Regions from separate parts of the Pseudoalteromonas sp. SR45-1 genome, predicted to be linked through region 1. Evidence: predicted binding sites of a transcription regulator. Region 1 holds the regulator's gene; each other region holds the start of a gene.
The links. The regulator sigma-54, encoded in region 1, starts transcription at its own class of promoters, with help from an activator protein. The targets are predictions, from matches to a motif close to GTTGGCACGNNNNTNGNNT.
Positions count from the first base shown of each region.

Region 2: a site for sigma-54 is predicted at 951-969, ahead of H5089_RS05955 (amidase family protein). Genes of this name have one in related genera too.
Region 3: a site for sigma-54 is predicted at 1,579-1,597, ahead of H5089_RS03515 (EF-hand domain-containing protein). Genes of this name have one in related genera too.

Region 1 is NZ_JACJDR010000002.1:66,872-70,020, reverse strand. It holds gene lptA (lipopolysaccharide transport periplasmic protein LptA) at 1-484, shown strand, start outside; gene lptB (LPS export ABC transporter ATP-binding protein) at 481-1,206, shown strand; gene H5089_RS02705 (RNA polymerase factor sigma-54) at 1,276-2,775, shown strand; gene hpf (ribosome hibernation promoting factor) at 2,802-3,089, shown strand; gene ptsN (PTS IIA-like nitrogen regulatory protein PtsN) at 3,094-3,149, shown strand, end outside.
Region 2 is NZ_JACJDR010000004.1:108,993-112,141, forward strand. It holds gene H5089_RS05945 (TetR/AcrR family transcriptional regulator) at 1-312, shown strand, start outside; gene H5089_RS05950 (putative 4-hydroxy-4-methyl-2-oxoglutarate aldolase) at 316-798, shown strand; gene H5089_RS05955 (amidase family protein) at 1,208-2,410, shown strand; gene H5089_RS05960 (gamma-glutamyltransferase family protein) at 2,407-3,149, shown strand, end outside.
Region 3 is NZ_JACJDR010000002.1:235,597-238,745, forward strand. It holds gene H5089_RS03495 (amidohydrolase) at 1-256, opposite strand, end outside; gene H5089_RS03500 (calcium-binding protein) at 389-625, opposite strand; gene H5089_RS03505 (calcium dependent protein) at 635-871, opposite strand; gene H5089_RS03510 (hypothetical protein) at 1,058-1,285, opposite strand; gene H5089_RS03515 (EF-hand domain-containing protein) at 1,310-1,543, opposite strand; gene H5089_RS03520 (sensor histidine kinase KdpD) at 1,874-3,149, shown strand, end outside.

The DNA.
Region 1 (3,149 bases):
TGCTGCAGAGCAAAACACGCAACCTGCTGCCAATCAAATTTCAATAAGTGCCGACAAGCAAGAAGGTCAATTGAAAGCTAATGTGGGTATTTTTGAGAAAAACGTTGAGATTATTCACGGTAATCGCCGCATTACAGCCGATCGCCTCGAAGTACACAAACGTGATGAACTTGGTGATAATAAACAATTATTAATTGCCACAGGCAGCCCTGCGCACTTTGAAGAAAAGCAATCAGACGGCACGACTATGAGCGCCAGTGCTGACGAAGTACGTTATGATGTATCTAAGCGTTTTTTAACGCTTGTTGGTAATGCACAAGTATCGCAAGCCGGACAAAAAATAAATGCTAAAAGCATTACCTACGACATAGAGCAGCAGCTCATCAGTGCCGAAAAAGATGAAAACTCAACTGACCGCGTTCACACAATTTTAGTACCGATCGAAACTAAAAAAAGTAAAAAAGGCGATAAAGGTCAACCATGAGCACATTAAAAGCAGAACTATTGGCAAAAAGCTATAAAGGTCGTGAAGTTGTAAAAAACGTCGGCCTTGAAGTACAAGCTGGCAGTATAGTTGGCTTACTTGGCCCTAACGGTGCTGGTAAAACAACGACTTTTTATATGATTGTAGGGCTTGTTCCTAGCGACAAAGGTAAAATATCTATTGATGATAACGATATTACTCTTTTACCTATGCATAGTCGTGCTAGATTAGGCATAGGCTACTTACCACAAGAGTCATCGATTTTTAGAAAGCTGACTGTTTATCAAAACTTAATGGCCATTTTAGAAACGCGCAAAGAACTAAATAAACAAGCCAGAGAAGACACGCTCAATAACTTATTAGATGAATTTAGCATACAACACATTCGTGATAGCCAAGGTATGGCATTATCGGGGGGAGAACGTCGTCGTGTAGAAATAGCACGAGCGCTGGCAGCAGATCCTAAATTTATATTACTGGATGAACCGTTTGCCGGTGTTGACCCTATTTCGGTATTAGATATAAAGAAAATAATAGAACATCTTAAAAATCGTGGGATTGGTGTATTAATTACCGACCATAACGTAAGAGAGACCCTTGATGTTTGTGAAAAAGCCTACATTGTTTCTCATGGGGAGCTGATTGCATCAGGTACTCCAGAACACGTATTAAATGATAAAACAGTACGCGATGTTTACTTAGGCGAGCAATTTAGGCTGTAACATTTACGCCATGTCTTTAAGCATCTGCTAGTATTAATTATAACAACATAAAAGGATTGTTAGAGATACATGAGGCAATCACTACAGCTGCGCATGGGCCAGCAACTTACAATGACTCCACAGTTGCAACAAGCTATTCGTTTGTTGCAACTCAGTACATTGGATCTCCAGCAAGAAATACAAGAAGCTCTCGACAGTAATCCACTATTAGAGGTTGAAGAGGCAGACTATTCCGAAGACGCTGCTGGTAAAAACGAGCAAAAAGCTGATACCGATGACATAACTGTTAGCGCATCTGCTGATGATGCTCCGAGCGAATACGAACAAGATACTGGTGAAGCACTTGCAAAAGACACGCTAAGTGACGACATGGCTATGGATGTCAGTTGGGATGAGTACATGAGTGCCGCTCCTGCAGCCTCATCAGGTCCAATGCCTGAAGACGAATCAATATACCAAGGCGCCTCTACTGAAACGCTCCATGAGTATTTAATGTGGCAATTACAACTAACGCCATTTAGCCCTACAGACGAAGCTATTGCTATTGCTATTGTAGAAGCTGTCGATGATTCAGGTATTTTAACACTAAGCTGCGAAGAGATTTTAGAAAGCTTTAATCAAGAAAACGAAGATGATAACGAAGTCGAACTTGATGAAATTGAAGCGGTATTAAAACGCATCCAACTGTTTGATCCTGTTGGTATTGCTGCACGTAGTTTACAAGAGTGTTTGTGTATTCAGCTTAATCAATTTGATAAAGAAACACCTTATATTAATGAAACGAAAATGATTTTAACCGAGCATATTGATCTATTAGCAGCTCGCGACTATCGTACATTAATGAAAAAAACTAAGCTCAAAGAAGAAGAGCTTAAAGAAGTAATGACACTAATACATACTCTCAACCCAAAACCTGCAGATACTATTGTAAGGGAAGAATCTGAGTATGTTATTCCTGATGTGTCAGTTAAAAAAATTAAAGGCCGCTGGGTTGTCGAATTAAACCCAGATAGCATGCCTAAAATTCGTGTTAATAGCCAATACGCAGCAATGTCTCGCACTGTAAAATCAAGTGGCGACAGCCAGTTTATTCGCTCACATTTACAAGAAGCTAAATGGTTTATTAAAAGCTTAGAAAGTAGAAACGACACGCTATTAAAAGTTACTAATTGTATTGTTAAGCAACAACAAGGCTTTTTTGAACATGGCCCTGAAGCCATGAAACCAATGGTTTTAAATGATGTTGCTGAAATGGTAGAAATGCACGAATCGACAATTTCTCGCGTAACTACTCAAAAGTACATGCATACACCCCGTGGTATATTTGAGCTTAAATATTTTTTCTCAAGCCATGTAAGTACTGAAAACGGTGGTGAATGTTCATCTACAGCAATACGTGCGCTTATCCGAAAATTAATCGCAGCAGAAAACTCAGCAAAACCATTGAGTGATAGCAAAATAGCGGATATATTGGCTGAGCAAGGAATTAAAGTAGCGAGACGTACAATCGCAAAATACCGCGAATCTCTTGCTATTCCACCGTCAAATCAGCGTAAAAGTCTGATTTAAGACGCTAAACTAAGAGGGTAATGCTTATGCAACTAAACTTAACTGGTCGTCACGTAGAATTAACCGATTCACTAAGAGACTATATTAATACTAAATTTGCGAAGCTTGAAAGACACTCTGATCATATTAATAATGTTCATGTCATTCTCGATGTAGAAAAATTAAATCAAAAAGCAGAAGCCACAATACACGTAAGCGGTGCTGAGCTATTTGCCTCTACAGAACATCAAGATATGTATGCCGCTATTGACTCGTTGATCGACAAGCTCGATCGCCAAGTAATCAAACACAAAGAGAAGCTTGCTCGACACTAATATGATGAAATTAAGTTCACTTATATGCCAGGACTGCAGCAAAGCTGCGGTCCTTTTTAA
Region 2 (3,149 bases), on a different contig from region 1:
AGTGAAATACTGCGCGGTGCACCCTATTTACAAAACTACTTTAGAACCAATACCCGCCCTTGGGTTAAACAAAAGGTTGATGTACTTCAAGCATGGATGGACGCTGATAAAATGGATAAGGTTGATCCCTACCATTTGCTCTTTACTATTTGGTCTACCACGCAATATTACGCCGACTTTCAGGCTGAGGTTTTACTCGTAATGAACAAATTAGAGTACGACGAAACCGATGTGGCACAAATTACGCAATCAATTGCCCACATAATTTTAAAAGGTATTGGTCTTAAAATACCTGAGCAAAGTGAGACTTAACCCATGACACCCTTTACTACACCCGATTTGTTTGACGATCACCGCGATAACGTGCAAGTAGCAGACAGCGGCCTTTATCACTTTGGTAAAAAAACCACGTTTTATGGCAAAGTAGTTACCGTTACCTGCCCAGAAGACAACTCTTTTGCCGCCGATATATTGCATGAAAATGGTGAAGGTAAAGTATTGGTTATAAACGGGTTTGCGAGCAAACGCTTTGCGTTTATAGGCGATATTATGGCTGAGCGTGCCCTAAATAATGGCTGGGAAGGCGTAATAATAAATGGCTGTTGCCGAGATATAGAAATACTTGCCACGATGAACTTACCTGTAATGGCGCTAGGCTCTACACCGCGTAGTACCTTAAAGCGCGGCTTTGGTGATAAAAACCAAGCTGTTACCATGCTTAGCACCACTATTGAACCTAACAATTGGGTTTACGCCGATATTAACGGTTTAATCATCAGTAAAACGCCCCTTATTTAGCACTCAAAACCATATAAATAGAGACCAACTTGGTGCATCTGCGCACCAAGTTGGTTTGTTTTAGCTCATTTTAATCTCACTATTTCTACAGCCCACATTTACAAATCTCATACAACCCAACAAAACCTGACCAGTTGGACAGGATTTTAATTTATGGCATTCCTCTTGCTTAGTCTAAGCACTATAAAATCAAAACTACCGATTAAAAAGCGGAGCCTTAGCAATTGTATTAAATTAGTGATCTATTATAACGCGAAGAAAATGACGCAGTGAGTGCGCTATTTAATCCGATAAAATGATCATGTTTTTAATAAAATTGGTATTCATAATAATAATAACCAGCCCGCTTTTTAATCACTCTTAACTTAATAAGTAAGTACTTGGTCAGTTTTATAATAATGAGCTGCAAATGAGTGATAAAAAAAACAACAAAGGTATATTTTGCAATCACGGTCCTACCCTGTGGCAAACAAACCACTCTGGAGTGCTTGCAAACAATCGCTTAGCTGTAAAAGATGTATTTGCAGTAAAGGGCGAGCGTAACAGCGCAGGCAACCCACACTGGTTTAAAACAGCTAAACCGGCTCAAAATACGGCAAGCTCGGTTAATAAGCTCATGACCGCTGGTTGTAACTTTATAGGCTTTACCCATACTGACGAGCTGGCTTATAGCTTAGAGGGTAATAATATACATTATGGCGCTGCGCAAAATCCTAAATTAAAAGGGCATGCTTGCGGTGGTTCGAGTATGGGGTCTGCTGCTGCAGTTGCTGCTAACTTAGCTGATATTGGCTTAGGCACCGACACCGGCGGCTCAATTAGAATACCCGCCAGCTATTGTGGTTTATATGGCATAAGGCCAAGCCATAACGTGATTGAAAAAGACGGCCTAATACCGTTGGCTCCGCCTTTTGATACCATAGGTTGGCTTACCCAAAGCGCCGAGCTATTAAGCGATGTAGGTAATGTACTGCTACCAAATCAAGCTATTAATAACGTTGATACCTTAGTTATTTGCGAGCCGTTATTTGAACTCGTTGACCCTGTTTTACAAGCCCCACTTAAACAATTGCTTGAAAAAACCAAGCCTAATTTTAAGCACCATAAAGAATTTGAACTACCTAACAGCAGCTTATTAAATGAACTTGCTGATAGTTTTAGAGTACTGCAAGGGCGAGCAATCGCAAAAACGCATAAAGACTGGCTTCAATTGCCGGGGCAACTTCCCCAGTTTGCTCCAGCAATTGCGGCACGTTTTAATATGGCGCTTGCCCTAACTGTTCAAGAAGAACAAGAAGCACTAAAAGTACAAACCCAATGGCAAACACTAATAGCTAAAAACCTAAATACAAACAGCTGTTTATTTTTGCCAACCACCCCCACAACCGCACCTAAATTAGGCGCCGACACAAGCGCCTTACGCATGCAAATTATTACGCTTTCGGCAATTGCAGGGCTTAGTGGCTCAGCGCAAGTGCATTTACCGCTGGCTGATTTAGCAAATGATCATCCGTATGGTTTTTCATTAATGATGAGCCACGGTAACGATAAAAGCCTACTTGCTTGCGTTAAGCACCTAGCTGCACACTTTAAACAGGACACACCGGCATGACCACACACAACATTGCATTTACCGCGTCTCATTTTTCGGCCACTGAGGCGGGTATAAATATACTAAAACAAGGCGGTACAGCTACCGAGGCTATGGTAGCGGCTGCCGCTGCTATTAGCGTTGTATATCCACATATGAACTCAATTGGTGGCGACAGCTTTTGGCTTATCGATAACCCAAACCAAAAAACGCCTACCGCTATTGACGCCTGCGGCCGTGCAGCAACTAATACAACGCCCTATAACTCGCTCGCGCAAATATCAGAGCGCGGCGGGTTAAGCGCACTGACTCAAGCGGGTACAATTCGCGGTTGGCAAAAGGCGCTTGAACTAGATGAGCACGCAGCACTACCACTGTCACAAATTTTAGCACCCGCTATTGAGCTTGCGCGCGAGGGTTTTACCGTTACAAAAAGCTTGCAAGCAGGCTGCGAAAAGCTAGCCACTGCTAACAATACCAATGAGGCGTTTAAAAGCCTCTACATACCCAATGGCAAGCCCTTGCAAGCAGGTCAACATTTTAAAAACCCTAAACTTGCAGCAACGTTTGAATACCTAGCAAAACATGGCTTAAACGCATTTTATGAAGGCGCACTTGCCAACTCATTTGCCGCCGACTTAGCAAAAGCAGGCAGCTCAATTACCGCAGGTGACATTGCAAATACTAAAGCCGAGGTAGTTACTGCGCTAAATGCAAACCTCAGTGGTATTGATTGCTACAACTTACCCGCGCCAACACA
Region 3 (3,149 bases), 170 kb from region 1:
TTAAGCCTGGTAATAAGGTATTACCGTGCGCGTCAATTAGCTTGGCATCTGGGTAACTATCTTTAAGTGTATCGCTACCTAGTTTTACTACCTTGCCATTTTTAATAACGAGGGTAGTAAACTGCTGTACTTCACCTTGATATAAAGGGGTATAACCGTTGGCATTATAAATTACTTTTGTTTGTGCAATAGTGTAACTAGAACTAGCGCAAAGGCTGGCTAGTATGAGTGGTTTTATTATTTTTTTGAGCGACATAAGGCATTATTTTTTATTGTTAGTGCGTTAACACTAGCAAACCCAACTTTATAATACCAATATGTGAGACAAATTATGATGAAGAAAAAAGCAGTAAAGCTAGAACATAAAATATCTAGCTTTTGAAAGGGTTTATTTACTAGCGTATAAACTGTATTCACTTAGCGTTAGCTTGCCGTCTTTGTCTTGATCATAGCTTGAAAACCGAGACCACAAAGCGGGGTCTACAGCGGTTTCTGAACGTGTTAAAAAACCATCCTGGTTTCTATCAAGTTTTTCAAATTGCTCTGCAACATTGTTGCTTGCAGCAAAGCCTAATGTGCTAAAAATACTAAACGCAAAAAGCGCTATATAGCTTGTTTTTTTCATGAAAAATACTCAGTAGAGGTTATTGGTAAGGTAATTTTTAAATTCGATTAACGAAATTTGGTTATCTTGGTTTTTGTCCCATTTTACAAATGTGTTTAATAGTTGTGGTTGGGGATCAAGTTCGTCATGCGTTAAATAGCCACTTTTGTCGCTATCGAGGTGATCAAAGCGTTGCTTTACATCAAGTGCAGCGGCATCAAAGCTTAATAGCATTAAGATGCTTATAATAAGGGGAAGTATCTTCATGGTGTTCCTTCCAAAAGATGTATTTAAAGTTTGTGGCTAAAATAAAGTGAAAAGGAAAAAGCACTTGCCGTAATTTAACTCCCAACATTAAATCCTTTTACACACTCCCTCAGGGATTATGGCAAATGCTTTTAATTCCAGTTTACCTATAACAAGCTTAAGTAAAGCTTAATCAGTAATTACTCATTAAGGTTTAAAGCTTTCAAATTCTTTTTTTGAGACTTTTTCATCACCGTCTTCATCTAAGTCGGCAAATTGTCTCATTACTTCCTTATCTTCCTTTGCTTCTGCAATTGATATTTGTCCGTCCATGTCTTTATCTAAGTGGGCAAAACGCACATTTGTTGGCGATGCAATTACAGTGGCACTAATTGCTAAAAACATTAATGAAAAAGCGGCTATAAGTTGTTTCATAATCACGTTCCTTATTAAATGAGTTTATTGAATAAATTTTTTGAATTCATCTAGCGACAATTGCCCATCTTGATTAGTATCAATTTGAGAAAAATTCTCGTGTAACACAGCATCTTCACCTGCTTCGGCTTCACTTAATGTGCCGTTACTATCTTTATCAAGTTCGTTAAAAGTCGCGTGAACGTCCATTGCGTGTGCATTAGCGCCTAAAAAGCCTAAAGCCAGTAATGATGAAATTACTAAAATGCGTTTGTTCATTATTATTTCCTTATTGATTAAAGTTATTACACCTATTACAAAAATGGTGCCAATAATAATTGTTGATATTTTTCAATTGGTTATTATTTTTTCTTTAAGCCAGTGAGAAGTTTTTACTGGGTTTATTGTAATTTTTGTGCGCCTTTTGCAACACTATTTAGCGGGGTTGAAAGGGAGTTTATTAAAATCAAGGAGTTATGTTGTCTCTATTTGGCGACACATTGTTTTATAGTGCTGGCTGTTAATCGTATTAAATATAATTACTGGTTCAGCTAGTGTATAAGGTAAGCACTTAATAATAGAACGCTTAATTTAAAAGGGCTAAACGAAATGCCAGCAACCATAGCTAAAAAATACCAAGCAATGCTTAACTGGCGGCCTAATTTAATCGGGCAATTTGCAATGAGTATGCTGCTTTCGTTGCTCCCGCTTTCTATAGTGGTGATTGTATTTTTAAATGCGCTTAACAAGCAATTAGCGGTTACTCAAAGTATTGTGAGTAACAATTACCAAGTTACTAAATCGTTTAATACTCTAAAACAAGAACTCAACAGTCTTGAGCGGGCCACTAGGCAAAACTGGGTATTAAAAAGTGAATCGCTTGATAAGCTCATTGTCGATAAATGGCAATCATCCCTACAAAGCATTGATGAACTCAAATTTGTAAACACGAATAAAGAGTATATCAACCAATGGCAACGCTTATATACCACCTTACAAACCGCGCATGTAGAGCTTGTTGAGAAAAAACAACAGCAAGCTGAGCTATTTGTGCCAGTGAGCGATTTAGTTGCTGAGCTTACTTTATGGTTACGTGATAAAAACGAAGCGCAAATTACCAATAACCAAAAAGAGCTTACAAGCCTGCAAGCGTCATTTATAAATTGGCTGGTGGCACTTATTCCACTGACTTTAATTGTTGGGGGAGGTTTTTTATGGCGCATAAGTGGGCGGCTAAAAGGGTTAACTACGGTTATTGATAAGCTTGGGCAGGGGCATTGGCAGCAAAAAATATCTGTGAAAGGTTCAGCTGAGCTTGTTGAGCTAGGAGAAAAGCTCCAATGGGTACAAGAACAGCTTCATATGCTTGAGCAGCAAAAAGATACTTTTTTACGCCATGTAACTCATGAGCTAAAAACGCCGCTTGCTTCAATGGTCGAAGGCACTGACTTATTAACTGATGAAATAGTAGGTCCAATTACCGCTGAGCAAAAAGCAGTGCTTGAGCTTATTAGCCAATCTATGGTGCGCCTTCGTACAATGATTGACAGCTTGCTGAGTTATAATGCTATTCGCACCAGTAAAGATAGTCTAAGCGAAGTTGAATTTAGTCTTCTTATTAATAAAATTAATAGCCATTTTGAGCATCGCTTAACTGCGCGTCAGCAAGCTCTGCAGTGGCAAAATACTTTACCTAACAAACCGCTTGCTTTACCTAGTGAGCTTATTGAGATGATTTTAATTCAGCTTATTTCAAATGGCTTAAAATTTTCAGAAGATAAGCAAAGCGTTACTATTAATTTAGCGCTTGAGCAAAACCAGCTTTGTATCGTTGTACTTGATAAAGGGTGCGGTATTAAAGAGCAAGAAAAAACTCAAATTTTCA